DNA from 4 places in the Massilia sp. BKSP1R2A-1 genome. Region 1 is predicted to be linked to each of the others. Evidence: predicted binding sites of a transcription regulator. Region 1 holds the regulator's gene; each other region holds the start of a gene.
What was found. The regulator FNR, encoded in region 1, switches genes on or off when oxygen is low (the NO sensors DNR and NnrR bind a similar motif). The targets are predictions, from matches to a motif close to TTGATNNNNATCAA.
Positions count from the first base shown of each region.

Region 2: ACQ7JA_RS08450 (KamA family radical SAM protein) is a predicted target of FNR. The motif match lies at 2,268-2,281, and genes of this name have one in related genera.
Region 3: ACQ7JA_RS14485 (universal stress protein) is a predicted target of FNR. The motif match lies at 2,762-2,775, and genes of this name have one in related genera.
Region 4: ACQ7JA_RS19945 (glycine-rich domain-containing protein) is a predicted target of FNR. The motif match lies at 2,599-2,612, and genes of this name have one in related genera.

Region 1 covers NZ_JBOBRE010000010.1:103,398-110,466, forward strand. Annotated here, with positions in the region: gene ACQ7JA_RS16410 (hypothetical protein) at 53-1,693, shown strand; gene fnr (fumarate/nitrate reduction transcriptional regulator Fnr) at 1,802-2,566, shown strand; gene ACQ7JA_RS16420 (AraC family transcriptional regulator) at 2,581-3,339, shown strand; gene ACQ7JA_RS16425 (DMT family transporter) at 3,397-4,326, shown strand; gene ACQ7JA_RS16430 (metallophosphoesterase) at 4,331-5,164, opposite strand; gene ACQ7JA_RS16435 (VOC family protein) at 5,214-5,642, opposite strand; gene ACQ7JA_RS16440 (serine hydrolase domain-containing protein) at 5,678-7,069, opposite strand, start outside.
Region 2 covers NZ_JBOBRE010000004.1:225,831-232,899, forward strand. Annotated here, with positions in the region: gene ACQ7JA_RS08445 (MFS transporter) at 1-761, opposite strand, end outside; gene ACQ7JA_RS08450 (KamA family radical SAM protein) at 787-2,166, opposite strand; gene ACQ7JA_RS08455 (acyltransferase family protein) at 2,375-4,336, opposite strand; gene ACQ7JA_RS08460 (cache domain-containing protein) at 4,567-5,022, shown strand; gene ACQ7JA_RS08465 (methyl-accepting chemotaxis protein) at 5,063-6,757, shown strand; gene ACQ7JA_RS08470 (DNA-3-methyladenine glycosylase) at 6,766-7,069, opposite strand, start outside.
Region 3 covers NZ_JBOBRE010000008.1:216,898-223,966, reverse strand. Annotated here, with positions in the region: gene ACQ7JA_RS14495 (chemotaxis protein CheA) at 1-1,616, opposite strand, end outside; gene ACQ7JA_RS14490 (protein phosphatase CheZ) at 1,616-2,461, opposite strand; gene ACQ7JA_RS14485 (universal stress protein) at 2,848-3,315, shown strand; gene ACQ7JA_RS14480 (response regulator) at 3,405-4,049, shown strand; gene ACQ7JA_RS14475 (Crp/Fnr family transcriptional regulator) at 4,459-5,253, shown strand; gene ACQ7JA_RS14470 (glycine zipper 2TM domain-containing protein) at 5,368-6,447, opposite strand; gene pdeM (ligase-associated DNA damage response endonuclease PdeM) at 6,521-7,069, opposite strand, start outside.
Region 4 covers NZ_JBOBRE010000014.1:94,980-102,048, forward strand. Annotated here, with positions in the region: gene ACQ7JA_RS19935 (glutamine--tRNA ligase/YqeY domain fusion protein) at 1-432, shown strand, start outside; gene ACQ7JA_RS19940 (CHASE domain-containing protein) at 692-2,542, shown strand; gene ACQ7JA_RS19945 (glycine-rich domain-containing protein) at 2,842-3,573, shown strand; gene ACQ7JA_RS19950 (hypothetical protein) at 3,629-3,892, opposite strand; gene ACQ7JA_RS19955 (hypothetical protein) at 4,129-4,353, opposite strand; gene ACQ7JA_RS19960 (SDR family oxidoreductase) at 4,350-5,267, opposite strand; gene ACQ7JA_RS19965 (CDP-6-deoxy-delta-3,4-glucoseen reductase) at 5,387-6,415, shown strand; gene ACQ7JA_RS19970 (MFS transporter) at 6,512-7,069, shown strand, end outside.

The DNA of each region.
Region 1 (7,069 bases):
ACTCCAGTTTCGCTTGTCTCGTCCTTCACCTTTCCTTGCAAAGGAGATTCACATGGCGCCCAACGATCGTCTCGACCGCGACGCGGTCATGAGCCTGGACACCCGGCAGCGCGCCGGCTCGTCCGGCAATGCCGCCCCCTGGGCCGAGGCCACGGCCGACGTCCAGACCGGCAGCGGCGGCCTGCAACCGGCCCTGAGCGGCAATGGCTTCACCTACCGGCACGACTGGGGCGCGCGGCGCGGCCAGTGGCTGCTGCGGCTGAACTGGGGCGAGGTCGATACCCGCTCCCAGGTTTTCGTGTCGATCGCGGAAGGCGCGGGCGGCGGGCCCGATTCCGGCAAGTTCATCGGCTCCGCCCGCTACACGCTCCACAACGTGGCCCCGCGCGCGGGCGGGGTCGACATCTGGGTCAATATCGAATGGCCCTCGGACATCTCGATCTACGCCGACTACCTGGTGGTGAACCCGGCGGTGACCGGCACCCGGACCGTGTCGGTGACGGTGCACCGCCACAGCAGCGTTCTACTATCCGAGGCCGAGGCTGACCGGATCCTGGGCGACATGGGCACCATCCTGCAGAACGACGACACCGGCCCGGACGTCGCCACGGCCGTCCAGTTCGTTCGCAACGGCGCGGTCCGCGTGCTGCCGGCAACCGTCCCGGCGACCATCGCGACCTCGGCCGACCTGACCGCGCTGTTGACGGCCGGCTCCGGGGTCAAGGTCGTGCAGGCGATCCGCTGGTGCGGCGGCCCCGGCGACAACATCATCGGCTGCGCCCCGGTCGGCAGCGCCAACGTCAACGTGGCCGCGGTGCGCTTCGACGCCGGCCAGGAAGGCCTGATCTGGGTCCACGAGTATGGTCACAACTGCGGCCTGGGCCACCGCACCGACGACCCGCGCGCCGTCATGTTCCCGTCGGTCGGGTCCGACCACAACGTGGTCAATGCCGCCGAGTCGGCGGCCTACCTGGCCGGCCCCCTGAACATCGCCGGCAAGGTGCTGCCGGCCAGCGGCTGCAACTGCGATATGCAGGGCCTGCAGGCGCCGGCGGACGTGCGCGACTTCGTCCGCCAGCCCTGGATCGAGGGCGTGCCCTGGGAGCTGGCCTCGCAATATGGCGAAGCGGATGCGCGCAAGCTGCTCGACTGGCTGGTGAACGAGCCGGAAAAGCACGAGCAGTACCTGGGCCAGATCGTGGCCACCCTCGGCTACATCGGCAGCGAGATCGCCACCGGCGCCCTGATCGACTTCGTGAGAAGCCCGCGCACCGGCCGCGCCGTCTTCAATGCGAAGAACATCGCCCTGATCCGGCTCGGCGACCTGGCCAACCGCTCGGCCAGTCAGGCGGCGGTCGACTTCCTGGCGCAGCTTGCCGGCGACATCGGCCTGGCCCGCAGCCTTGCCGCGCCGCAGGCGGCGTTCGAGCAGCTTGATGCCGCCAGGACCGGGGTAACGGCCCTGAGCGCCGAAACCCTGGCGGCCGAGCTGGCCGTATCGGCGACCTTCGGCCTGGCCCTCAGCGGCTCCGAGCCGGCCCGCAAGACCGTCGAGGCCCTGAAGCACGATCCGAACGCCTTTGCCTCGGTTAACCAGGCAGCCGGCGAGGCAGCGCAGATCGCCGACACGGTGGTGCGGAAAGGCCGTAGCGAGTATTACCGGATGAAGGCGGAACGACGTCACCATCTGTAATCCTGCACGCCGTCCGGGGCCGGCCCCGGACGGCTTCCTCCCAGAAAATGAAATGCCGGGAACTGGCGAGCCGTCTATAATGACCTCGTCAGCATTTCGTTTTCCGCCATGAACCAAGCCATCTCGCTGCCGGGCGAATCGCCGCTCAACATCCAGGCCCTCAAGACCAGCTGCAGCAATTGCAGCATGCACCAGCTGTGCCTGCCCATGGGACTCGAGGATGCCGACATCAACCGCCTCGACCAGATCATCGGCGGGCGCCGCCGGCTGGCCAAGGACGAACGCCTGTACAAGATGGGCGAGCCCTTCCGCAGCCTGTATGCGGTGCGCTTCGGCCACTTCAAGACCTACCAGGTGAATGCGGCCGGCGAAGAGCAGATCACGGGCTTCCAGATGGCGGGCGAGCTGCTCGGCATGGATGCGATCAGCGGCAGCCACCATTGCGATGCCGTAACGCTGGAAGACAGCGAGGTCTGCGAGATCCCCTTCTCGCGCCTGGAAGAGCTGTTCGGCCAGGTGCCGGCCCTGCTGCGCCACTTCCACCGCATCATGAGCCAGGAAATCACGCGCGAGCAGAACGTCATGCTCCTGCTCGGCAATATGCGGGCCGAGCAGCGCTTCGCCGTCTTCCTCGTGAACCTGTCGGCCCGCTACGCGGCGCGCGGCTATTCGCCGAACCGCTTCCAGCTGCGCATGTCGCGCGAGGATATCGGCAACTACCTGGGCCTGACCATCGAAAGCATCAGCCGCCTGCTGTCGCGCTTCAAGAAGCAGGGCTGGCTGGAGGTCGACAAGCGCGAAGTCGCCCTGCTCGACCCGGCCAAGCTCAAGGCGATCGCCGCCGGCACCGATGTGTGCAGCCCGATGGGCTGAGCCCGGGATATTCCATGCAGCCCACGCCGCGCTTCGAACTGCACCTGCGCAGCTACGGCCAGACGCGTGACGCCGACCGCCACGCCTTTGCCCAGGTGGTGCTGCCGCTCGGCGGCCAGGTGGCGCTCGAGATCGAGGGCCGCGAGAAACGGCTCGATCCCCTGCATGCGGCCCTGGTCGCGCCCGGCGCCTGGCATTCCCAGTACAGCCGGGTCGCCAACCGTTCCCTCATCCTCGACGTAGCGGCCGAGGCCTTCGCGCACGGCCCCTGGGCCGGACTGCTGGCGCGGCCCTTTACCGGGATCGGCCCGGCGGCGCGCAAGCTGGTCGAGTTCATGGGCATCCTGGCGGACAGCCAGCCGCTCGCGCCGCAGATGGTGCAGGGCTGGGCGCCGCTGCTGCTCGATACCCTGGGCATGGGCGCGCCCCGGCCCGCCTCGCGCCTGGCCGCCCTGCTCGCGCGCATCGAGCTCGATCCCGGCCTGCCCTGGACCACCGAGACCATGGCGCGCGCGGCCAACCTGAGCGTGAGCCGCCTGCACGCGCTGTTCCGCGAGGAGCTGGACGCCAGCCCGCACGGCTGGCTGCTGGACTGCCGCCTCAAGCGCGCCTGCACGCTGCTCGGCAGTACCGACCGTCCGGTCGCCGAGATCGCGCTGGCGGCCGGCTTCTCCGAGCAGAGCGCATTGACGCGGGCGATGCGGCGCATGCTCGACACCACACCGGCCGCCTACCGCACGCAACATCGCGAGAAGCGGTCAAAGGCGCAGTAGCCCCGGCCAAGATGCTGCCCGCCGTGCAGCCCAGAATCTCCGCTTTCAGGAGAATTCATGCACGCGCGATCGCCTACCCCGCTTCACGACACCCGGCTCGGCATCGGCGCCGGCATCCTCGCCGGCTCCTTCTGGGGCCTGGTCTTCCTCGCCCCCATCCTCGTGCCGGGCTTCACGCCCTTGCAGCTCTCGGCAGGACGCTATCTCGCCTACGGGCTGGTGGCGGCGCTGCTCGTCGCCCCCATGTGGCGCCGCCTGCTGCCCCGCCTGGGCTGGCGCGAATGGCGCCAGCTGGCCTGGCTCAGCCTGTGCGGGAACATCGTCTACTACCTGTTCGTGGCCCAGGCCGTGCAGTCGGGCGGCGGCGTGATGACGGCGATCGTGATCGGCCTGCTGCCCTTGAGCGTCACCCTGGTCGGCAGCCGCGACCACGGCGCCCTGCCCCTGCGGCGCCTGGCCCCGGCCCTGCTGCTGGGCGCGGCCGGCCTGGGCTGCATCGCCTGGCAGTCGCTGGCCTCCGCGCAGGGCGGCGGCGCGCCCCTGGGCCTGGCCTGCGCGGTCGGCGCCCTGGTATCCTGGACCATCTACGCGGTGGCCAACAGCCGCTGCCTGGCGCGCCTGGGCGGCATCACGGCCCACGAGTGGAGCCTGCTCACCGGCGTCATGACAGGGGCGCAAGCGGTCGTCCTCGCGGTGCCGGCCTTCATGCTCGGCGGCGACGGGCATGCGGGCGCCGAGTGGCTGCGCTTCGGCGGCGTGGCGCTGGCGGTGGCGATCCTGTGCTCGGTGGTGGGCAATGGCCTGTGGAACTACGCCAGCCGCAGCCTGCCGCTGGCCCTGACGGGGCAGCTGATCGTGTTCGAGACCGTCTTCGCCTCGCTGTACGGGTTCATGTGGGAGGCGCGCTGGCCGACCGGGCTCGAGGTGGCGGCGCTGGTGCTGATGGTGGGCGGCGTGGTGTCCTGCGCCTCGGCGCACAGGAAGTGAAGCCTTACAGGTCGATGACCAGCTCGGGGCGGAAGGCTTCCTGCTCCCCCTTGCTCAGGTAGCCGAGCGGATTGGCCACCACGCGGCAGGACCAGCGACCGTCCCCGTTCTCGCCGCTGGCGAGGTAATCGTTGGCGCAGTGCAGGTGGCCGTGCATCCACACATCGGCCAGCGGCAGCAGCGCGTCGAGCGCGTTGCAGAAGCCCGCGGTGCCGGGCGTGAGGCCGTAGCGCGGATCGGCGCTGCGCAGGCTGGGCGCGAAGTGCGTCACCGCGACCGTGGCGCCCTCGAACGGCGTCTCCAGGGCGCCGCGCAGCCATTCCTGGCAATCGAGCGACATCGCGCGGATGCCTTCGGCCAGCACCGGCACGCCATCCTTCAGGGTCGTGTTCTTGGCGAGGTAGTAGTTCGCCGCCCGGAACGCCTTTTCGCGGCGCTGCAGCTGTTTCGTCAGCACCGTCTCCTGCACGGCCAGCGCATCGAAGTCGCTCCACAGGGTGGTGCCGATGAAGCGCACGTGGCCGATGACGAGGGTCTCGCGGTCCAGCCATTCGATGCCGAGATCTGCGCAGGTGGCGCGCAGGCGCGCGTAGGCCTCGTCGAATTCGAGGCCGTCGAATTCGTGGTTGCCGGGGATGTAGAGCACCCGGGCGTTCGTGGCGCCCGCGCGCAGCGGCGAAAAGCGTGCGAGGCCGAAGTCCTCGCTGGTGAGGCGCGAGCCGGACTGGTAGGAGCCGATGTCGCCCGCCAGCACGACGACGTCGGTGGCGGGGTCGATCAGGGGGACGAACGCCGGGTAGCGTTCGAGGTGCAGGTCGGAGAAAAGCTGGATGCGCATGGTCGGCGCAGTATAGCGGGTTTCAGGCCCACCCTGCGCCGCGCGGCCCTCAGAAGGTGATGCGCACGAAAGGGGCGCTGCTCTTCGCTTTGCCGTGGTAGACAGCCTCGATATTGTTGCCGTCGGGGTCGAGCACGAAGGCGCCGTAGTAGCCCGGATGGTAGGGGCGCTCGCCGGGCCGGCCGTTGTCCCTGCCGCCGGCCTTGAGGGCCGCATAGTAGAAGGCGTTCACCATCTTCCCGTCGCGCGCCTGGAAGGCCAGGTGGTGGCGGCCGGTGAGCACGCCCTGCGCGGCGCGGCTCTTGCGGCTCGAGACGAACAGCTCGTCGGCCCAGAAATAGTCGGGGCCGTCTCCGCCGAGCGGGATGCCGAGCACCTCGAACACGGCGGTGTAGAAGGTGCGCGAGGCCTTCAGGTCGCGCACCACCAGCTGGATATGGTCGATCAGGCGGCCGCGGTAGATTTCCTGTGTTTCCATGCTGTGCTCCTTACGAAGGTCATCAAGAAAATGGCTCAGTTGGATGATCCGGCGCCTTCCCCGAGGATGGCCCCACGGTACAGGGCATCGGTGATCCGCTCCTGGAAGCGGCTCTCGGACGAGAAGCGCCCGGGCTGGGTGTCCGGATCGGCGCCGACGCCGCTGGCGGCATAGATCATACCGTTCTTCGTGGCCGGATCGAACACGAAGAGCGCATTCACTCCCCAGGCCCAGCCGAGATGGCCGACGCCGGTGAATCCGCCGCCGTCGACCAGGCGGTCGCCGCGTGCACGCCCGTCGTCCACGGTGCTCGCATCCAGGAAGTGCTGGTTGCCCAGGCCCCAGGCCTGGTACAGGCCGGGATAGGCGCCGCCGTCGCCGCTCCGGCTGCCGTTCACGCCTTCCCGGATCGTCCACTCGCGGGCCAGCATGGCGGCGACCGTGTCCGCGCGCAGGATCTGCCGCCCGCCGTGGCGGCCGCCGTTCATCAGCATCAGCATGATGCTCCCCAGCTCGGCGGTGGAGATGCGCAGGCTTCCCTGGGGGCCGAACAGGGTGCCATTGGTCCCGGCCACATAGCGATCCAGGCCGGGCGGTGCGACCGGGGCCTGGATGTGGAAGTCGTCCGACTGCGCGATCCAGGGGCCGCGCGGATCCCAGCGCTCGGCGCCATCCTTTTCGCGCCTGCGGTAGAGGGTCGCCACGTCGTCGATGCGCGCGGGTGCGAAGTCGGCCAGGTAGAAGCCGGCCTTCAGGCCCATGGGATCGAAGACGAGGCGGCGCATCAGGCGGTCGAAACGCTCGCCGGATGCCGCCTCCATGACGGTGGCGACCATGCCCGAGTTGAGGTTGACGTACTCGAACCAGCTGCCCGGCGCGTGCGTGCGGGACCACATGGCGCCACTTCCGTGGTGGCGCCCGCCCGGCAGCAGCACCTCTTGCAGGTCGATCTCGGGCGCCCACCTGAAGCCGCCCTCGTCGCGCAGCGAAGCGGTATGGGTGAGCAGCATGCGCAGGCTGATCGGCTGCCCGGGAAAGTGCGGGTTGCGCAGGCGGTAGCCCAGGTAGGCGCCCACGTCCGCATCGAGGGACAGGGCGCCCTCCTCCACCATCTTCATCACGCCGAGCGCCGTGACCAGCTTGGAAATCGAGGCAATGCGAAACATGGTGTCCGCATCCATCGGCTCGGCCGGCATCGATGCAGTGGCGAGGCGCTTGTGGCCGAACTGGCCGGTGTAGACGACCTCGCCGGCGCGGATCGCGAGCACCGACAGGCCGGGCAGCGGCATCGCCGGATCGTCGACGATGGCCTGGAGCCGGCGTGTCAGGGCGCCGGCCTGCGCCTCCGGCAGGGGCGCTGCCGCGCTCAGAACGGGGATTGCGGATAGGGTGAGCGTCATCGTCAACCTTGTCAGCCATCGTCGTCC
Region 2 (7,069 bases), on a different contig from region 1:
TGGTCCGGAAAACGCGCCGCGTCGGTCAGCCAGCGCCCGATCCACAGGCCCTGGATGCCGAAGAACACCGCGTGCGGGATGAGCACCAGCGAGGCCGTCGTGCGGAATACCGGCGCGCGCAGCACCTGGCGCAGCGCCTCGCCGAGCGGCCCGCGGTTCGGGCTTGGCCCTTCGGTGCGCGGATAGAGCAGCGCGACCAGCAGGCCGCAGCAGGCCACCAGGCCGGCCAGCACCACGAACAGGCCGCGCCACTCCAGGTAGTCGAGGGCCAGGCGCACCGGCATGGTGGCCGAGGCGGCGCCGAGTCCGCCGACCGCGATCAGGTAGCCGTGCACCGAGGGCAGCCTGTTCGGCGCAATCCAGGTGGAGACCGCCTTCACCGCCGCCATGAAGCAGCCGCCCAGGCCGAAGCCCATGACGGCGCGCGCCAGCAGCAGCTGGCCGAAGCTCTCGCCGTGGGCGAACAGCAGCGCGCCGACTGAACCGACCAGCATCATCACCAGCTGCACCCGGCGCGGCCCGAAGCGGTCGAGCGCGATCCCGACCGGCAGCTGCACCAGCGCGAAGGCGAAGAAGAAGGCGCTGGTCAGCAGTCCCAGCTCGCCCGGCGTGAGCGCGAGCGCGCCGACCAGGTGCGAGGCCAGCACCGCGTTCACGTTGCGCAGCAGCGAGGACAGGTAGTGCCCCAGGGCGAAGGGCAGGAAGACGTAGAAGAAGACCGCCACGCCGGACAGGCGTGGCGCGGTGGCGGTGTCCTGCATGGCGGCTACCGGTGGAAGCGGGATGTCAGGCTGCGTCGCGCTGTGCGGCAGGCACCAGGGGAATCACCCGTCCGCCGGGTCCGCGCAGGGGGCCGCCGCTTTCCATCTCGAAGAAGAACCTGTCGCGCCCGAAGGCCGGTTTCAGGTGATCCAGCCAGGTGGCGTCCGGGTCGTACTTGGCGAAGAATGGACGGCGCACCCACTCGGGATTGCGGGCCTGCAGGAACTGCAGCGCGAACAGCTTCTCGCCGTTGATGGTCACTACGCCGTCGATCACCACCTTGCCCGGGAAGGCGCTCATCGAGGGACCGCGCACCGTGCGCGACAGCCCCGACACCATCGAATACGCTTCCTGGAAGATTTGGTGGGCGCGCGCCAGCGGCAGGGCGAAGTAGTCGCGCGGGCCGGTGTCGCGCTCGACGAACATGTAGTACGGGATGGCCCCCAGGCGCACGCCCGTGGTCCACAGCTCGGCCCAGCTCTTCGGGTCTTCGTTGATGTGGCGGATCAGCGGGCCTTGCATGCGCAGGGTGGCGCCGGTGCCGACGATGCGCTTGACGGCCTGCTGGGCGATGGGGTGGCGCAGCTCCACCGCATGGTTGTAGTGGCCCATGATGGCGAGATTCTTGCCTGACCGGACCACCTTCTCGAACAGGCGCATCAGGTCGTCGCTGTCCTTGTCCGACACGAAGCGCTGCGGCCAGTAGGCGACCGACTTGGTGCCGATGCGGATGTTCTGGATGTGGGCCAGGTTGGGTTCGAGCAGGGGCTCGAGGAATTCGGCGAGCGAGCGGGTATTCATGATCATCGGGTCGCCGCCCGTGATCAGGACGTCGGTCACGTCCGGGTGGGTCTCGAGATAGGACACCAGCTCGCCACACTCGCGGGCATCGAACTTCATGTCGTCCATGCCGACGAACTGCGGCCAGCGGAAGCAGAAGGTGCAGTAGGCGTGGCAGGTCTGGCCCGAGCTGGGGAAGAACAGCACGGTTTCCTTGTACTTGTGCTGCAGGCCCTTGAGCGGCGCATCGTTCACGCGCGGCACGTTGTGGGTCATCTGGCCGGCCGGGTGCGGGTTCATGCGCATGCGGATCGCGTGCACCAGCTTCGCGGTGGCCGCCTCGTCCTTCTTGTACAGCACCAGGTCACGCAGCTGCTCGTACTCCTGGGCGGGCAGCATGTCGCGGTGCGGAAAGGTCAGGCGGTAGATCGGATCGTCCGGCACCTTGTCCCAGTCGATCAGCTCCTCCAGCACATAGGCGTTCACCCGAAAAGGCAGCACGTGGGAAACCACCTGCACCGCTTCCTGCAGCTCCGGCGCCAGCCATTGCCACTGGCGCGCCGTATGGATCGATTGCCGGGTATAGGGCTTGAACTTGGAGGGCGTCGATTCGGTCGTGATCACGGGAGTTCTCCAGGAAACGAAAGATGAGGGGGGCCGGCCGCATTGTCATGCTGGAGCGTTGCCGGGAAGAATTCATCTTACGTTGCGGAAATACTGAAGAATTGCCGTCAATCAATCGGAGAAGTCTGACAAGGGGAGCTAAAACAAGGAAGAAGCAAAACGGGACAAGTACAGGACAGGGCGCGCGTTCAGCCCTGTCCGATCTCGCCTATTCGTTCGCCCGAGTGTTCATCCACTGAGCAAAGCTGCGTCCGATCAAGAGGTCCCCTTCGTAACTCAAGTGATTGGTATCGCGGTACATCAACCGCCCGTTAACCATTGCGCGGCATTCGCGTTCGTCACATAGCGCCGACGCCGCCTCGAACCAGCGGATGCGGGGAAATTCCTTCGCCATTTGTCCGATAATGATGTTGTGTTTGGTGATCTGCTCGTCCCAGTCGCTCCGCGGGAGCGCGCACGGCCACTTGGTCGCCGAGGAAGCGACACCGGCGCGCTTGATGCACGAACGCGGATCGAAGTCGAGCCGCGGTACGTCGCTCATGAAGATGATGCTCTTGCCGGCGTCCTGAAAACGGCGGAAGGTATTGCGCGCTGCATCCACATGGTAGCGCACATGAGGCTCCGTATAAAACCGCAAATAGGTCGAAAAGACTACCGTTTTTACAGAAGGCATCGACAGCGCCAGGTCCAGCATTGGATCGGTGACTTTCTGGTAAGGGCTTTCGTTCGGATCCAGGCCCCAGTATGGGAAGCGTGTGCTCAGCATCAGGAGGTTCTCACCGATGCTGTTGTAGTACTTCATCAGGCCAGCGGATACGTGATAGGCATGGCTGTCGCCGACCAGGACCACGGTCGGCTCGCGGGACGGGTCGGCCTGAAGGCAGTATTCGTATTGTCCCTCGAAGCCGTAGCGCTTCATGCAGGCCGCGGCATTGGCCTTGTCCTCTACGACGATCAGCGCCTTCTGGTTGGCCACGCTGTCCTCCACCGCCTTGCGGGCCGGCAGGCCTTCCTTTTCATAGATGTAAGCGCCGGCGCCGGCCATGGCCAGCATCAGCACGCACAGCGCCGGCACCTTCCAGCGCGAGGCGGCGCCATCTCGCAGCGGGCGCTCGACAAGCAGGTAGGTCAGCCAGGCCAGCACGATCGCCGCGCCCACCGCAGCACCGCGGATGCCGCGCGCCGGCATGCCCGATTCAACGATCTGGGCGAAGGACAGCAGTGGCCAGTGCCACAGGTAAAGCGGATAGCTGATCAAGCCCACCCACACCATCAGGCGGTTGGACAGTACCACGCGGTTGAACCAGGCTTGCGGGCCGGCTGCGATGAGGAAGGCGGCGCCCAGGGTCGGCAGCAGCGGCCAGGCGCCGGGGAAGTGGCGCTGGCGCGTGATCAGGACCAGGCCGGCCACGAGCAGGATCACGCCAGCCCAGGCCAGCAGGTTCGGGGAAATCTTCGACGCGCGCGTCGGCGCCTGGGCCGCACGCGCATGCATGCAGGCCAGCCCTGCGCCGATCAGGAGTTCCCAGGCACGGCTGGCCGGGTTGTAAAAGGCTGCGGAGGCATCGTGCGCGACAGTGGCGACGTTCAGGCCGAACGAGGCCAGCCCCAGCAGCACGGCGGTCGCCAGCAGAGGCAGGCGCAGCTTCCAAGCCAGCAGCAGGAGCACCGGCCAGAGGATATAGAACTGCTCCTCGATGCCGAGGGACCACAGGTGCAGCAGGGGCTTGGTCTCGGCGGCGGTGTCGAAGTAGCCGACCTGGGCCCAGTAGAAGAAGTTTGCCGCGAAGCCCGCCCCGCCCACCGTGTGCTTGCCGAGCTGCTGGTATTCGTCCGGGAACAGCGCGATCCAGCCGAACGCCAGGCTGGCGCCCAGCACAAGGACCAGTGCCGGGAAGATACGGCGAATGCGGCGCGCGTAGAAGTGGGCAAAGCTGAAGCTGCCCTGTCCCAGTTCGCGCACCAGGATGCCGGTGATCAGGAAGCCCGAGATGACGAAGAAGATGTCGACGCCGATGAAGCCGCTGTGCAGCCAGGTCGGAAACGCGTGAAACAGCACGACAGAGAGCACGGCGATGGCGCGCAGGCCGTCGATGTCACGGCGGTATGCCGGGTGGCTCCCGGCCGGGGCCTGCTGATCCTGGAACAGGATCTGTTTTTCTTGTTTCATTCCTACAAGCTCGGCAAATCCGGAGATTTTACCTGAGCAGCCGGGGAGCAGGGTTAGCATGGCTTTAGACTGCGCTGCAGGTCGGCATTTGCTGACACCAATGCGCAACATTCCGAGCCAGCGTCCCTCCTGCGATTGCGTAATCGCAATTCTCGTCCTCTCCACCCCGGTACATTTGCCAATGCACTTCAGAAATATTGGCCCCAGAACACCAACCCGAGGAGACCACCATGAAGCTGATCGCCACCACCGCCGTCCTGTGCTTTGCTCTGGCCGCCATCCCTGCCCTGGCCAGCGGCCCGACCGAGAAGGACGCCATCGCCATGGTCGAACGCGGCGCCGCCCTGGTCAAGGCCAAGGGCAAGGACGAGATGATCAAGAAGATCAACGCCAAGGATGCCGACTACGTGCAGGGCGAGCTGTACATCGACATGCGCGACCTGAAGACCGGCATCGTGCTGGCCCACCCGATCAATCCCTCGATCGTCGGCAAGGACCTGACCGACGTCCCCGATGCCAACGGCAAGAAGTACCGCCGCGAGATCATTGAGCTAGCCGCCGCCAAGGGTAAAGGTTGGGTCGACTATCAGTACAAGAACCCAACCAGCGGCAAGATCGAGCCGAAGACCACCTATATCCAGCGGGTCGACGACATCGTCCTCGAAGCCGGCATCTACAAGAAGTAAGGTCTGAACATAACGTCCCTCCACCCTCCCGGAGTCAAGCATGCTGAACAAACTGCGGATCGGTCCGAAACTCCTGCTGGCCCCGGGACTGGTGCTGGTGCTGCTCACCATGCTGTCGGCGGCCGCCTACTACGGCATGGTGCGCCAGAACGCCTCGCTCGAGCACATGGTGCAGGTGCGCGCCGCGCGCCTGCAGGCGGTGGCCGACGTGGCGGGCGATGCGCGCTTCGCGCACGCCAACATCTACCAGTTGCTGGCCTGGGTCAACGGCAGCTTCGCGCAGAGCCGGCTGGCGGCGCTCACGGCGGACATCCACAAGAAGCATGCGCAGATCGGCGACAAGCTCGGCGACCTCCAGAAGTCAGCCGCGCCGGGCGAACGCGCGCCGCTGGAGAATTCCCTGGCGGCGCTGGCCGGCTACCGCAAGATGGTGGGGGAAACGATCGAACTCGCCCAGGTCGACCAGTCGATCGCCACCAACTCGATGCAGAAGGCGGAGAAGCAGTTCGTCGCCCTCGACACCGAACTGCAGCGCCTGGCCGTGCTGGAGAAGAAGCTGAGCGTGGAGGCGCATGCCGCGGCCAAGGCCGAGTTCCGCTCGCTCGGCATCATGATGGCGGCCCTGGTGCTGCTGTCGATCGGGCTGTCGCTGGTGGTGACGATGCTGGTGCGGCGCGCCATGCTGGCCGACATCCACGCCATCGCCACGGTGGTGAACGACCTGGCCGAAGGCCAGCTGCGCACCTCGAACACGGCGGGCAGCGGACGCGACGAGATCGCCGACACCGCGCGCGCCCTCGACCACTCGATCTCGCGCCTGGACGGGGCGCTGCGCAGCATACTGAAGTCGGTGCACTCGATCGACACCGCCTCGAAAGAGATCGCCAGCGGCAACCTCGACCTGTCGACCCGCACCGAGATGCAGGCCGGCTCCCTCGAACAGACCGCCAGCACCATGGAAGAACTGACCACGGCGGTCAAGCAGAACGCCGACAATGCGCGCCTGGCCTCGAACCTAGCGGCGCAAGCCGCACAGCTGGCCTCCAATGGCGGCACAGCCGTGGGCCGCGCGGTGGCGACGATGGAATCGATCCAGGCCAGCTCGCGCAAGATCGTCGAGATCACCGGCGTCATCGACGGTATCTCCTTCCAGACCAACCTGCTGGCATTGAACGCCGCGGTGGAAGCCGCGCGCGCCGGCGAACAGGGACGCGGCTTCGCCGTGGTCGCCGCCGAGGTGCGCACCCTGGCCCAGCGCTCGGCCGCGGCCGCGCGCGAAATCAAGGCCCTGATCGCCGACTCCGTGAAGATCATCGAGGAAGGCAGCGCCTCGGTGAGCGAGGCCGGCGCCAGCATGGGCGACATCGTGTCCTCGGTACGCCAGGTGAACGACATCATCGGCCGCATCAGCGTGGCCAGCACCGAGCAGGCCGACGGCATCGCCGAGGTGAACAAGGCGGTCGGGCAGATGGACGGCATGACCCAGCAGAACGCGGCCCTGGTCGAGCAGGCCGCGGCCGCGGCCGAAAGCCTGCACGAGCAGACCGTCAACCTGGCCAAGGCGGTGTCGATCTTCAAGCTTGCCGACGGCACGCCGGCGATTGCGATCGACGAGGAAGAGGTGGACGAGGATGGCTTCCAGGGACTGCAGGAGCGGCGCGCCGAAGGCAGTCCGATGCGCGGGCGGCCCGTGCCCGCGCTGCCGGCGGCGCAGCCGCAGCGGCGCCGCGCGTAAACAAGCCCTTACCGAAACGGCCGGCTGACGAAACGCGAGCCGGCCAGCCCGAAGCGCCAGGGCACGTCCATCGCCTTCGAAATGCCGATGCGAGGGCCCGTCACCACCTCGCGATCCGGCGCTCCCGGCAGCAGCGTGAAAGGCGCCTCCGACAAGGGCTGGCCGTTCAGCGCGCGGGTCACGCCCAGGGCCTGGCACAGCTTGCCGGGTCCCGAGCACAGCAGCCACTCGTCATCGGCGTCGCGGCGCACGCGCATGGTGTCCAGCCCCATCACGGGCTCGAGCGCGCGGATCAGGACTCCGGCGCCGTGC
Region 3 (7,069 bases), on a different contig from region 1:
GGGGCGCCGCCCACGCAGGAGAACTCTTCCGGCAGCTCGACCACGCGCTCGACGACGGCCATCGGCAGCGCCAGCGAAGCGCTCGAGGTCGACACCAGCATGGTCGGCACGATCGACAGCTCGATCGGCAGGCGGATCGCGAACTTGGTGCCGTGGCCGAGCGAGGAATCGATGCGGATCGCGCCGCGGTTCTTTTCCACCGCCGTCTTGACCACGTCCATGCCCACGCCGCGGCCCGAGACCGAGGAAGCCACTTCCTTGGTCGAGAAGCCCGGCAGGAACACCAGCTGGTAGGCGTCGTCGTCGTTCGGGGCGCCGTTCTCGCCGATCAGGCCCTTGTCGATCGCCTTGCGGCGCAGCTTGACCGGGTCCATGCCCTTGCCGTCGTCCTGCAGCACGATCATGACGCTGTTCGCCTCCTGCCATGCCTTGAGCAGGATGAAGGCCTTGGCCGGCTTGCCGGCGGCGACACGCTCTTCCGGCGACTCGACGCCGTGGTCGAGCGCGTTACGCAGCATGTGCACCAGCGGGTCGTAGAGGCTGTCCACCACGACGCGGTCGACTTCGGTCTCGGCGCCTTCGATGGTCAGCTCGACGTCCTTGCCGAGATCCTTGGCCAGCTCGCGCACCAGGCGCGGGAACTTCTGGAACAGGCGGCCCACCGGCTGCATGCGGGTCGCCAGCGTGGCGCGCTGCAGTTCGGCCGAGTAGCGCGAGGCGCGTTCCAGGGTCTCGGTCAGCGTCGCCATCAGGGCGGCGGCCGGACCTTCGAACTTGAACTGCTGCAGGCGCTCGAGCAGCACGGCGGCCTGGTTGGCGGCCTGCACCGACTCGCCCGCCACTTCCAGCAGGGCGTCCAGCTTGACCGCATCGATACGGATGCTTTCGTCTTTCGCAGGTGCGGCGGCGGCGCGCGCATCGGCGACCTTGTCATTCTGGCGGCGGTCGACGCCGTCCCAGCCGCCCTGCCTGGCGGCCGGCGCGGCGTCGGCGGGCGCGGCTGCCGGAGCAGCAGCGGCGACCGGCGCCGGCGCTGCGGCAGCGGCAGCACCCGGCGCAGCGGCGATCGCGGAACCTTCCGGCACCACGGCGTTGTACATCCCGACCCAGTCCAGGCCATCTTCACCGACGGCCGGGGCAGCGGCCGCCACGGGCGCTGCGGCCACGGCCGGCGCGCTTGCAACCGGCGCCGGGGCGGCGGCGGGAGCGGCAGCCGGCGCGCTCGGCGCGCCCTTGCCTTCGATCGCGTCCGTCAGGATGCGCTCGAGCTCCGCCGGCATCTGCGCCAGGCCTTCCGGCGGGGTGCCGTTGTTCAGGTCATTGAGCTGGTCGGCCACGAAGCCCGAAGCTTCCAGCGCGGCTTCGATCGCCAGCGGGGTCACCGGCGCCTGGCCCGTGCGCAGGGCGTCGAACAGGTTCTCGGTCAGGTGGCAGGCCGCGACCAGCGCGGGCAGGCCCATGAAGCCGGCGCCGCCCTTGATGGTGTGGAAGGACCGGAACACCGCATTCAGCGTTTCCTTGTTGTCCGGATCGCGTTCGAGGCGCAGCAAATGTTCTTCAACATTCACCGCAAGGTCCATCGCCTCGACGACGAAGTCCTTGAGCATATCGTCCATTAGAATCCCAGATCGGCGAGAAGGTCGTCAACGTTGTCCTGGTTCAGCGCCGTATCCGGCACCGAGGGGCCCGACATCAGCGGAGCGGGCGCAGGCGGAGCTTCCTTCTTGGCGAGCTTCTCCTTCAGGTCGGCCGGCGCGTGGTCGCGCAGCAGCTGGGCCAGTTCCTGCTCGACCGTCTGGGTGATCTTCACCACTTTCTTGATCAGCTGGCCGGTGATGTCCTGGAAGTCCTGGGCCATCATGATCTCGAGCAGGCGCGCCTTCTCGGCTTCGGTGGCTTCGTTGACGGCGGCCGCGAACTGGCGCGAATCGCCGGCCAGGGCCTTGAATTCGTCCAGGCTGAGCTTGCCCGAGAACAGGTCGGCCCAGCGGTTTTCCATGTCCTTGGCCTGCTTCGACAGCAGGTCCTGGGCCGGCATGCCCTCGTCCAGGGTGTTCAGCACCTTGTTGGCGGCCTGTTCGGTCAAGGTGGCGACGTATTCCAGGCGGTCCTGGGCGTCCACGATGGCCGAGGAGGCTTCGGTCAGCGCCTTGTCGTAGCCCAGTTCGCGCAGCGAATCGTGCAGCAGGCGAACGATGCCACCCAGGCGCTCGAACATGCCGTGCTCGCCTTCAGTGGCGGCGCCGGCCGCAGCGGCCGGAGCGACGGCAGCCACCGCGGGAGCGGCGGCGACGGCCGGCGCGGCGGTCGCCGACACCTGATCGAACAGCGACTCGAGGTCGTCTTCATCGGCGGCCACGGCCCCAGGTTCCGGTGCGGGCGCCGGTGCGGCGGGGGCGCTGGTGCGCTGCGCCGCCACTTCCTCGAATAGTGCGTCGAAATCGTCAGCGGCGTCGGTCATAATCCCTGCTTCTCCATGATGTATAAGTTCGCAATGAGCGTTTGCAATTCGGTCGGTGCTGCGTCCACCCGCGCCAGGTGGGCACGTTAAATGATGGTTAGAGTCTGCATGCGAGTGTAGCAGCGTGGTTGCCCTAGGTAAATGTCGACGACGGAGACGCAACAAAATGGACAGCGAAACTTAATTCCGCGACAATTAAAACGGGCAGTTCCTGAATATTTACACAAGGGAGTTGTTGTTTTTCGTAACGTAATGGCTGACGCAGCGGTGTTTACGGGCGCCGGAATAGCAGCCTGAAGTTTGATCGAGCTCAACAGTTTGCGTTCTCGCAATCGCCGCCGCGTCCAGGACGCTTCAGAATGGCGTGGCCATGGGAGGAGTCAATCATGTACCGGAAAATCCTGATCACTACCGACGGCTCGGCCGTGTCGCAGCATACGGCCTGCGCCGGCGTCAAATTCGCGCAACAGATGGGCGCCGAGGTGCTGGCCCTGTTCGTCGCGCCCGATTACCAGTATCCCGTGTACGTGGAAATCATCCCACCGTCCTACCCGAGCGAAGAGGAATACATTGCCCAGATGCGCCGCCTGGGCGAGGAATACATGGGCAAGATCATGCGTTCCTGCGGCGCGGCCGGGCTCAAGCACGAATGCATGACGGCGTTTTCCGACAACGCCGCCCTCAAGATCGTCGACGTGGCCGAGCAGGAAGGCTGCGACCTGATCTTCATGGGCTCGCACGGACGCAGCGGCTGGGGCCAGCTGCTGCTGGGCAGCGTGACCAACAAGGTGCTGTCCCATACGACCAAGCCGGTGCTGGTGCACCGCCTGATCAGCGAGCCGGCCGCCGCCTGATCACAGTTCGATGAAGAAGCGCGACATACAGGCCTGGGAAGCTGTGCTAGCCTGTCAGGGTCATTCCCGGGTCACATGAAGGGCACACCATGATTCGCATTGTTATTGCCGACGACCACACGATCATGCGCGAGGGCCTCAAGCGCATCCTTGACGGCGCGCCGGACATCGAGATCGCCGGCGAGGCGACCAATGGCTTCGAAGTGCTGGCCCAGGTGCGCCAGGGCGGCTTCGACCTGCTGCTGCTCGACCTGTCCATGCCGGGCCGCAGCGGGGTCGACCTGATTCGCCAGGTGCGCAGCGAGGCGCCCAAGCTCGCCGTCCTGATCCTCACCATGCATGAGGAAGAACAGTACGCGGTGCGCGCCATCCGCGCTGGCGCCCAGGGATATCTCACCAAGGAAAGCGCGGGCACCCAGCTGGTGGGCGCGATCCGCAAGGTGGCCTCCGGCCGTCCTTATATCAGTACCGAAGTGGCCGAGCAGCTGGCGCTGAATATCATGGCGCCGAACGAGCAATTGCTGCATAAGCAACTGTCTGACCGGGAATTCGAGGTGTTTTCGCTACTTGTCAGTGGGAAGTCGATCACCGAGATCGCCAACGGCCTGCATTTGTCGGTCAAGACCGTCAGCACCCACAAGACGCGCATCATGCAGAAGATGGGCATGAGCTCCCTGTCGGAAATGGTGCAGTACGCCGTGGCGCACCGGCTGCTGTCGCCAATGAAGGCCTAACAGAATTAGACACGCGGCCGCGCCCTTGGTGCGGCCCGCGCCACGCTGCTCCCTCCCCACCCTGCCCCACGGCAAGGCCAGCGCATACCGCCTTCCACTGGGTTCTCCCTCTGTCGCCAAGGCCGGCAGTCAGAAAATTCCTACAAGCCTAGCAACCGTCCTACCTACATATTCAGCAATAGCTGATATTCGTGCCGGACTCGTGTTGGCATACTGAATTCACCGTTTCGACTTGCTTGCGATCCAAGTCCCAGCGTGAGCCAGCCGCCAGCGGGGTCCGCCTCCACCGAGCCGGTAGCAGCTTCGCCCCGTGGTCGCCGCCTAAACCATGAGTCTTTCACTGGAGATGAGCATGCAGTCCCAGCCAACAGAACAACGCAACGTCACCCAGCCGACCCTGCATTCGCCCATGGAAGCCGGCCGCCAACGCCAGGGACGCCTCTGGTCCAACCTCAAGGAAGTGTGCGACCTGCTGCGCATCCCCGCCAGTGTCTCGGTCACGTCGGAAGAGCTGCTGTTCCAGCACGTGCAGTTCAAGACCGGCCAGCGCGTCCACACCATCGGCCAGGCCTTCGATACCTTGTATATCGTCAACTCGGGCTTCCTGAAGACCGTGCTGATCGACGAATTCGGCAACGAGCAGGTGCTCAGCTTCCCGATGAAGGGCGACATGCTGGGCGTGGACGGCATCCACACCCGCCACTACGCCTCGGAAGCCGTCGCCCTGTCGGACTGCGACCTGATCCTGCTGCCGTTCAAGAAGCTTACCGCCCTCGGCCGCGTCCACGCCGAACTCGAGAACATGATGTACGGCGTCATGAGCCGTGAGCTGGTGCGCGAGCAGACCATGATCGGCATGCTCGGCGCCTTGTCCGCCGAAGCGAGAGTCGCCCGCTTCCTGGTCTCCCTGGCCGACCGCTTCGCCGCCATGGGTTACTCGAGCAAGCTGTTCAACCTGCGCATGACCCGCCACGAGATCGGCAGCTACCTGGGTCTCACCCTGGAGACCGTCAGCCGCACCCTGTCGGCCTTCAACGAGATCGGCCTGATCACCGTCGACCAGCGCACCATCGGCATCAAGGACGCCGAAGCGCTCAAGACCCTGCGCCGCCTGCCGCCCTCGCGCTCGCGGACCAAGGGTGGAGCGAAGCAGAAGGCGGAGTCGGAGCAGCCGGGTGACGATCAGGTGCTGGCAACGGCCTGAGGCGCCATCTACTAATGAGAAGGCCGGCGTTCCTTACGGACGCCGGCCTTCTGTTTGTAAACACTGCGGGTACTATCTATACGTAGGGTGGTCGGCTCTGCCGACCGCCCTACCTCACTGGTCACGGGTCAGGACACCGTTGTTGACGCGCACACGATCCCCCTGGCGTACGCCGGGGTCATTGTCATACTGCAGCGTCTGGGTCGCACCGCTGGTGGAGTAGCGCACCATCACCTCGAAACGCTGTTCCTGGTTCATATTGCGCTGGATATTGCGCCCAGCCAGACCACCCGCCACCGCGCCGGCAACAGTCGCTGCGGTACGCCCGCTGCCGCTGCCGACCTGGCTGCCCAGCAAACCGCCCACCACGGCGCCGCCGGCCGTGCCCAGGTAGTTGCCATTACCCGACACTTCGATCACGTTCACCGCTTCCACCACGGCGCAATTACTGCAGTAGCGCGCCTGGCGCGGTTCGCTGGCGCGTCCGCCTGCCAGCAGCGGACGGCCCAGCACGGTGGTGGCGTAGCGGCCGTCGGCGCGAATGGTCGCGGTCACGCGGCTGTCGGCCGTGATGCGGTCGGTGTTGCGGATCGTATAGATGGCGTCGTACTCGCCCGGACGCACTTCCGGCAGGAAGAACACGCCGCGCGCGCCGGCGATCGCCACTTCGACCCGGGCGCCCGGCGTACCGAAGACGGTGAAGCGCAGCTCGTTGCCCGGGCCGAGGTCCGGGCTGCCCTGCACGTCGAAGCGTTCCACGCGCGGCTGCGAGGCCAGCTGGCCGCGCCGGTTGCGCGGGGCGTTCGGCTGCAGCAGCGATTCGCTGAGCAGGCTGGTCGCCACCTGGTTGCCCAGGCGCAGGTTCGCGGTCACGCCGCTCTCCGGACGGATGCGGTCATGGGTGCCGATGGTATAGGTGCCGGTGTACTGGCCGGGCTCGACCTCGGTCAGGTTCAGGTTGCGGGTCGCGCCGTCGATGCGCAGCGTGGCCACGCCGCCGGGGCTGCCGTAGAGATCGAAATGCAGCTCGACACCCGGGTTCAGCCGGCGCACCTCTTCCACATTGAATCCATTGATCACCGGGGCGTAGTTGCGGGCGCTCTGGTAGCCCTGCGCCTGGGCGCCGCCCGGGATCGCCGGGCCGAAGGCCAGCATGGCGGCAAAAACGGCATGTAAACAGGTGCGGAAAAACATGGCAATTCCTCCGTGAGCGATTGACGTACTGTCCTTATAGAACTTACGCCTCAGCACATGGAGAGTCAGTACGCTAACGTACGCAGTGGACGGCGTCCCCGGAGCTCACGTAGATCGTGTCGCCCGGCTCGCGACGGATCGCGTGGCCGCCGGTGAAGGAACCGAAGGAAGGCAGGATCATCCGCTCGCTGCCGACCACGAAGCACGGCAGGCGCAGCGCGTCGAAGCGGGTCGCCAGCACGTAGACGGGATGGATGTGGCCGGCCAGCGCATAACCGGGCGTGTCGATGTCCGGATGGTGGCAGAAGGCGAAGGGGCCGATTTCATACGGCTCGTCGACCAGCGCGATCCCAAGTTGCGCCGCCGGGTCGCCCGCGTGGCGGTCGTGGTTGCCGCGCACGAGGGTGAGGCGCAGGCCGCTCCTGCGCTCGCGCCAGGCCAGCATCGCCTGCTGGGTGGCGCTGGCGTGGGCCGCGCGCGCATGCAGGAAGTCGCCGAGGAAGACGATGTGCTCGGCCCCGTGCGCGTCGACGAGGGCGTCGAGACCCGTCAGGTTTTCGGTCGTGGTCCCGCGCGGCACCGGCACGCCCAGCGCGCGAAAGGCGGCCGCCTTGCCGAAGTG
Region 4 (7,069 bases), on a different contig from region 1:
CGCCTGAAATACGGCTTCGTGGTCGAGTGCACCGGTTTTGAGAAGGACGAGAACGGCAAGGTCACGGCCGTGCACGTGAAGTATTTCGAGGATTCGAAGTCGGGCACGCCGGGCGCGGACAACTACAAGGTCAAGGGCAACATCACCTGGGTCAGCGCCGCCACCGCGCTCGAGGCCGAAGTGCGCCTGTATGACCGCCTGTTCACGGAAGCGCAGCCGGACGCCGGCGGCAAGGACTTCAAGGCCGCGCTGAACCCGAACGCGCTGGAAACCGTCACCGCCTACCTGGAGCCGGGCATGAAGGACGCCGTGGGCGACCAGCGCTTCCAGTTCGAGCGCCACGGCTACTTCGTCGCCGACCGCGTGGACTCGCGGCCGGGCAAGCCGGTGTTCAACCGCGTGACCACGCTGAAGGACAGCTGGGGCAAATAAGCCTCGAAAACAGTTTTTTGCAATGGCGCCGAAGGAAGAGCCGGCGCCCTTCGCAATCCGTCGGGCCCGCATCCAGGCACTCCCTGGGCGCGGGCCCGTTTTCGATGGCGGATTTAAAACGTTTCCACCAATTCAATTCCGTTGTGGAAATGGTAAACCTAGTCAATCTGATAGGCGCTTTGCCCGGTAAACCAGTTAACGTAATGAATGTTTGTCGCATTTACGACACGTATTCACTCAGCAAGCGAGGTACACGACCATGTCAGCGCCTGCACACCTGGTCAAATTTCCTGCCACCCTGCTGATCGGCTCTCTTCTTTCGGTGTCGGTCGGGGCCGCCCTGTACGTGGCGACGGCGAATGCCATCGAAAGCGATGCCCAGGCGCGCTTTCGCGGCATGGCGCGCGCGGCCCAGTATGCGATCGACGCCCGCATCAAGAGCTATACCAACGTCCTGCGCGGCATGGCCGGACTGTTCCACGCCAACCCGGCCGCCAGCGCCGACGACTTCCGCCACTACGTCGAACAGCTCGACACCCCGCGCAACTTCCCCGGCATCGAGGCCATGAATTACGCGCGCGCCGTCGGCCCGGCCGAACTGGCGGCGGTGGACGCCGACGTACGCCGCCGCCTGCGCCAGTATGGCATGCCCGAGCCCGCCAAGAAGCTGGAGCCCGTGCCCGGCCGCGACAGCTACACGGTCATCGTCTACATGGAGCCTGCGATTCCGGAGTCGCTCGACAAGCTCGGGCTCGACCTGGAAGCGAACAGCTACATCCGCCGCACGGCGGCCAAGTCGCGCGACGAGAATTCCATCGCCGCCTCGGGTCTGCGCGTCAACGTCCTGCCCGGCCCGGGCCCCAGCCAGAACATCCTCGCGATGCGCCTGCCGGTGTACCGCAGCGGCGTGCCGATCGGCACCGTCGGCCGGCGCCGCGCCGCCTACGTCGGCTCGGTCGGCATCGGTTTCGGCGTCGCCAAGATGGTCAGCGGCGCACTCGAGGGCTTCCCGGCCGCGGTGCGCCTGGTGCTCACCGACCTCGACGCGGTGCCGCCGGGGCCGGGCGGGGACCGGCCCAGCGCGGTGCTCTACGACAGCCACAAGGCGTCGGGAATCCGCGTGCCGGAACGCGCCGAGGACGACGTACTGCGCGCCGACCTGCCGATCGCCTACAACCAGCGTCAGTGGCGCGCCGACTTCAGCATCGACAGGAAGGCGCTGTACACGCGCTTCGACTTCTTCTACCCCTGGCTGACCGCCCTCGCCGGCTCGCTCAGCACCGCCCTGCTGTACGCGCTGTTCCAGACCCTGGCCTCGTCGCGCCGCTCCGCCTTGCGCATGGCCGAGGACATGACGCGCGAGCTGCGCGCCAGCCAGGCCAAGCTGCAGGCGACCAACGAAAAGCTGCGCCAGCTGGCCGCACACACGGAACAGATCAAGGAGGGCGAGCGCAAGCGCATCGCACGCGAGATCCACGACGAACTCGCGCAGAACCTGCTGGCCCTGAAGATCGAGGCCGAGATCCTCGCCAACCGCACGCGCGGCCGCCATGGGCGCCTGCACGAGCGCGCCAGTGCGACGGTGCGCCAGATCGACGTTACCATTCGCAGCGTGCGCCAGATCATCAACGACCTGCGGCCGAACGTGCTCGACCTGGGCCTGAACGCGGCCGTCGACTGGCAGGTCGCGGACTTCGCGCGCCGTACCGGCATCGAATGCGAGCTGGTCGAGGACGAGACCGAGCACCACCTCGACGACCAGTGCGCCACCGCCCTGTTCCGCATCCTGCAGGAGTCGCTCAACAACGTCGCGCGGCATGCGCGTGCGAGCCGTGTGCGGATCGACCTGCACCAGCACGGCGATGCGTTGACCATGACGATCCGCGACAACGGGGTCGGCATGCAGCCGGGCAGCCGCAACCGCAACGGCTCCTTCGGCCTGGTGGGCATCGAAGAGCGCATCAACATCCTCGGCGGCAGCTTCTCGATCAGCAGCGGTCCGGATACCGGCACCACCATCGTGGTCACCATTCCGGTGGGCGCGCACCTGGACGGCATGTCCGACCTCTTGCCACGTGACGATGAACTCGTGCTGCCCGCCGTTGCCTAGCCCGGACTTGCTTGTGTTTAGCCAAGTTGTCGCGTTTCTACATAACCGTTTCTTGGTTGACAGAACTCAACATTGGGACTGAGCGGTCGCAGGACAATTTCTATCACTGCCACCGGTCAAGACGCAGCGCTTGGCTTCCGATTAACGCGTCACCTTCACGCAGGAGGACTTTCTGACGTACCGCTTTAACTAGGGATAAAAAAAGGATGCCTTAACCAACAGGTCTACTACAAAAGGTGAACATCATGTCGACGAACGCATTCGCAGCATTTGAAGCTCTTGATCTTGCCCCGATCAAAATGAAACTGATGCATGTGGAATCCGGTGAAGGTTGGTCCGCGTTGCGGGCCGATGCAGTGGAAACCGAATACCGGCGCTTCCTGTTCCTGATGAAGAAGTACCCCGATGCGGAAGCATCGCCGACCGTCGACGTCGACACCTTCTGGCACTACCACATCCTCGACACGATGAAGTACGCCCGCGACTGCGAAGCCGTGTTCGGCTACTTCCTGCACCACTACCCCTACGTCGGCATCGGCGCCGATGCGGACGAAGGCGACCATGCTGCCGCCGGCGAGCGCATGCGCGCCATCTACGAAGCGGAGTTCGGCGCCGCGCCGGCCGCCAACGACGCCGGTGCCTACTGCTCGTCGCCGGGCAAGCAGCACGACGCCGCCACTGCGTACTGCTCCATCCCGACCAAGCCGCTCGACGCCGCCGGCGCATACTGCTCGTCGCCGGGCAAGTCGCGCCAGGCCGCCAACGCCGCGCATGCCTACTGCTCGATCCCGACCAAGCCGCTCGACGCCGCCAATGCCGCCTACGCGTACTGCTCTTCGCCGGGCAAGCCGCAGCAAGGCGCCGACGCCGCCTACGCTTATTGTTCCTCGCCGGGAAAGCCGGGCAGCAGTGCCGGCGCCGCGTACGGCTACTGTTCCTCGCCGGCGAAGCCGGGCCTGGCGGCCAATACCGCGTACGCATACTGCTCGCCGCCGGCGAAACCCGGGCAGGAACTGGCCTGCGCGGCCTGAAGGCCTTGACCCAATGGGCGGCCGGGCGACCATCGCGTCCCCCGGCCGCCTTTGCTCAGGCGGCCAGCAGCTCGGCGTCCTCCTTGATCATCAGTTCGCGCAGTTCGCCGATGCTGAAGTCGCTCACCTCGTGCATGCGCAGCAGGATGGTGGCGCCGATCGGCAGCGTGTTGTGGCGGATCTTGCTGATCACGGGCGGCGCCACTTCCAGCAGGCGCGAGAGCGCGGCGTCGTTCTTGAGGCGGAGTTTGGCGATGATGGCGTCGAGGACCCGGTTGGGGTCGTACTCTGCGCCTTCGGGCAGTCTGCGAATGGGCATGTCGTTTCTTTCAGGAAGTATTAATAATTTGTCACTTTCCGTGATCTATCGCGAAAAATTAGTAGTCCGCGCTCCAACGGCATGGTTTATATGGCATTTTTCGTCAGGGACGAAATGATACACATAGTGATTGACTTTTGCACAAGACCGCCCTTTTTTCGAGGCCATGCTCCAAGTACGGACGTGCGCCGGCCTCCGCTGCAATGCGGATGGCGCAGGAAGGCAATGCTGGGGGATTACTTTTTCTTGGCGGGGGCTTTGGCCAGGCCGCTTGCCTGGTAGAGAGTGCGCGCATCCGCATGGGCGCGCTCGACGGTGCGCATCTCGGGCTTGTCGTCGTGGGCGACGAAGTATTCCTTGTCCTGCGCGTCGACGACGATCTTGATGGCGGCGGCATCCTTGACGCCGTATTTTTCGACGATCAGCGTGGTCACTTCGTCGAGATATTCTTCATAAGTCATGCTTGCTCCTTCGTAGCCGTGGATTGTACGGGAGCGGGCCGCAGCTGCGCCAGCGCCGCATCCACATCCGGGTAACGCAATCGCACGCGCAGCTCGCGCTTCAGGCGGGTGTTGTCGAGCACGCGCGATTCCGACATGAAGGACAGCAGGGCCGGGGACACCACCGCCTCGAGTTCCGCACGCGGCAGCCGAGGCGGACGCGGCAGGCCGAGGGCATCGGCCACCGCGTCGAAATAGTCGCCCATCTTGAGGCGCGTATCGTCCACCGCGTGCACCACCCGTCCCGGACGGCCGCGCAGCAGCGCCAGCGCGACGATGCGCGCCAGGTCGTCGGCGTGGACGTGGTTGGTGTACACATCGTCCTCGGCGCGCAGAGCCGGCGTGCCCTGCTGCAGGCGCTTGACGGGCAGGCGGTCCTCCGCATAGATGCCGGGCACGCGCAGGATCGCCAGGCGCGTGCCGGTGGCCAGGGCCCAGGCGCGCAGCACCCGTTCCGCATCGACCCGCCGCACCGCGCGCGCATTGCGCGGCGCTACCTTGCGCGATTCCAGCACTCGCTCGCCGCCGCAGTCGCCATACACGCCGGTGGTGCTGACATACACCAGGCGCTTGACGCCGCCGAGCGCCGCGACCAGGCGCCGGGTGCGGCGGTCGATGTCGCCCTCGGGCTGGGGCGGCGCCAGGTGCAGCACCCAGTCGGCCAGGCCGCGCAGGCGGCCCAGGGTCGCGCCCTGGTCGAGATCGGCGACGACCGGCACCGCGCCCGCCGCGCGCAATTCGTCGCGCCGCTCGGGCTGGCTGGTGAGGGCGAACACACGAAAGCGCGATGCGATGAGGGGCAGCAGGCGCATGCCGACGTCGCCGCAGCCGACGACGAGCAGGCGTGGACGGTGGAAGGCGGAAGTCTGGGTCATGGCTGGGCGGACAAGTGAAGGCGCGCTACTGTAGCACGGCAGGCGTCCCACGGCTGCGGCGGGGCCGGTGTAGAATACCGCCTTGTTTTACCAATAACTTTTCGAAGTCCAGATACCGCATGACCTTCCAGATCACCGTCCAGCCGAGCGGCCACCAGTTCACCTGCGAGGCCGATGAAACCGTTCTTTCCGCCGCCATCCGCGCCGGCATCGGCCTGCCTTACGGCTGCAAGAACGGCGCCTGCGGCTCCTGCAAGGGCAAGGTCCTGGAGGGCGAACTCACCCACAAGCCGCACCAGGCGCGCGCCCTGAGCGACATCGAGAAGACCCAGGGCATGTCGCTGTTCTGCTGCGCCGTGCCGCAACAGGACCTGGTGATCGAGGCGCGCGAAGTGGGCGGCAGCTCGGACTACCCGGTGCGCAAGATGCCGACCCGGATCGCCGGGGTCAGGCGCGCCGCGCCGGACGTCGCCATCGTCACCCTGCAGCTGCCGGCCAACGAGGCGCTGGCCTACCGCGCCGGCCAGTACATCGAATTCCTGCTCAAGGACGGCAAGCGCCGCGCCTACAGCATCGCCTGCGCGCCTTCCTTCAGCGGCCCGCTGGAACTGCACATCCGCCACCTCCCGGGCGGCCTGTTCACCGATCACGTCTTCGGCGCCATGAAGGAGCGCGACATCCTGCGCTTCGAAGGGCCCCTGGGCACCTTCTTCCTGCGCGAGGAGTCAAGCAAGCCGATCGTGCTGCTGGCCTCGGGCACCGGCTTCGCGCCGGTCAAGGCCCTGGTCGAACACCTGATGCACCTGAAGTCGAGCCGCCCCGTGCGCCTGTACTGGGGCGGCCGCCGTCCGCAGGACCTGTACATGGACGAACTGTGCCGCGCCTGGGAAACCACCCTGCCCGACTTCCAGTACGTGCCGGTGATCTCGGATGCGCTGCCGGAAGACGGCTGGCAGGGCCGCACGGGCTATGTGCATGCGGCGGTGATGCAGGATCTTCCGGACCTGTCGGGACACCAGGTCTACGCCTGCGGCGCGCCCGTCATGGTGGAATCGGCGCGGCGCGATTATTCGGCGCAGTGCGGACTGCCGGAAGACGAGTTCTTCGCCGACGCCTTCACCACCGAGGCGGATCTGGCGCAACCTTGACGGGCTTGCCCTTCTCGGGCTGGGCGGCTTTGCCGTCCGCCCCACGAAAATCGGGCACAATGCCGAGGTTCTCCCGCATCGTCCCCGAAAGCCCACATGTCCCTGCTGTCCTCTTCCAGCGGCCTGGCCGTCCTGCGCAACCGTAATCTCGCCTTCTACCTCTCCGCCCGCTTCCTGGGCACCCTCGCGGTGCAGATGCAGAGCGTCGCCATCGGCTGGCAGGTCTACCAGATCACGGGCAGCCTGTTCGACCTGGGCCTGATCGGGCTGGCGCAGTTCGCGCCCTTCCTGGTGCTGATCCTGTGGGCCGGCCATGTGGCCGACCGCTACAACCGCCGCAACATCGTCCTCCTGTGCATGGCCACCCAGCTGCTGTGCAGCCTCCTGCTGGTCGGCTTCACGGCTTCAGTTTCGTTCACCAGCAGCCGCATCGTGTGGCCCGTCTTCGCCATCCTGGTGCTGTTCGGCTCCGCGCGCGCCTTCATGATGCCGGCCTCGCAGGCCGTATTGAAAAACCTCGTGCCCGACCGCGACTTCAGCCAGGCCGTGGCGCTGGGCTCCTCGACCTTCCACGTGGCCGTGATCGCCGGCCCGATCATCGGCGGCCTGCTCTACGCCTTCGGCCCGATGACCGTGCACATGGCCGCGGCCAGC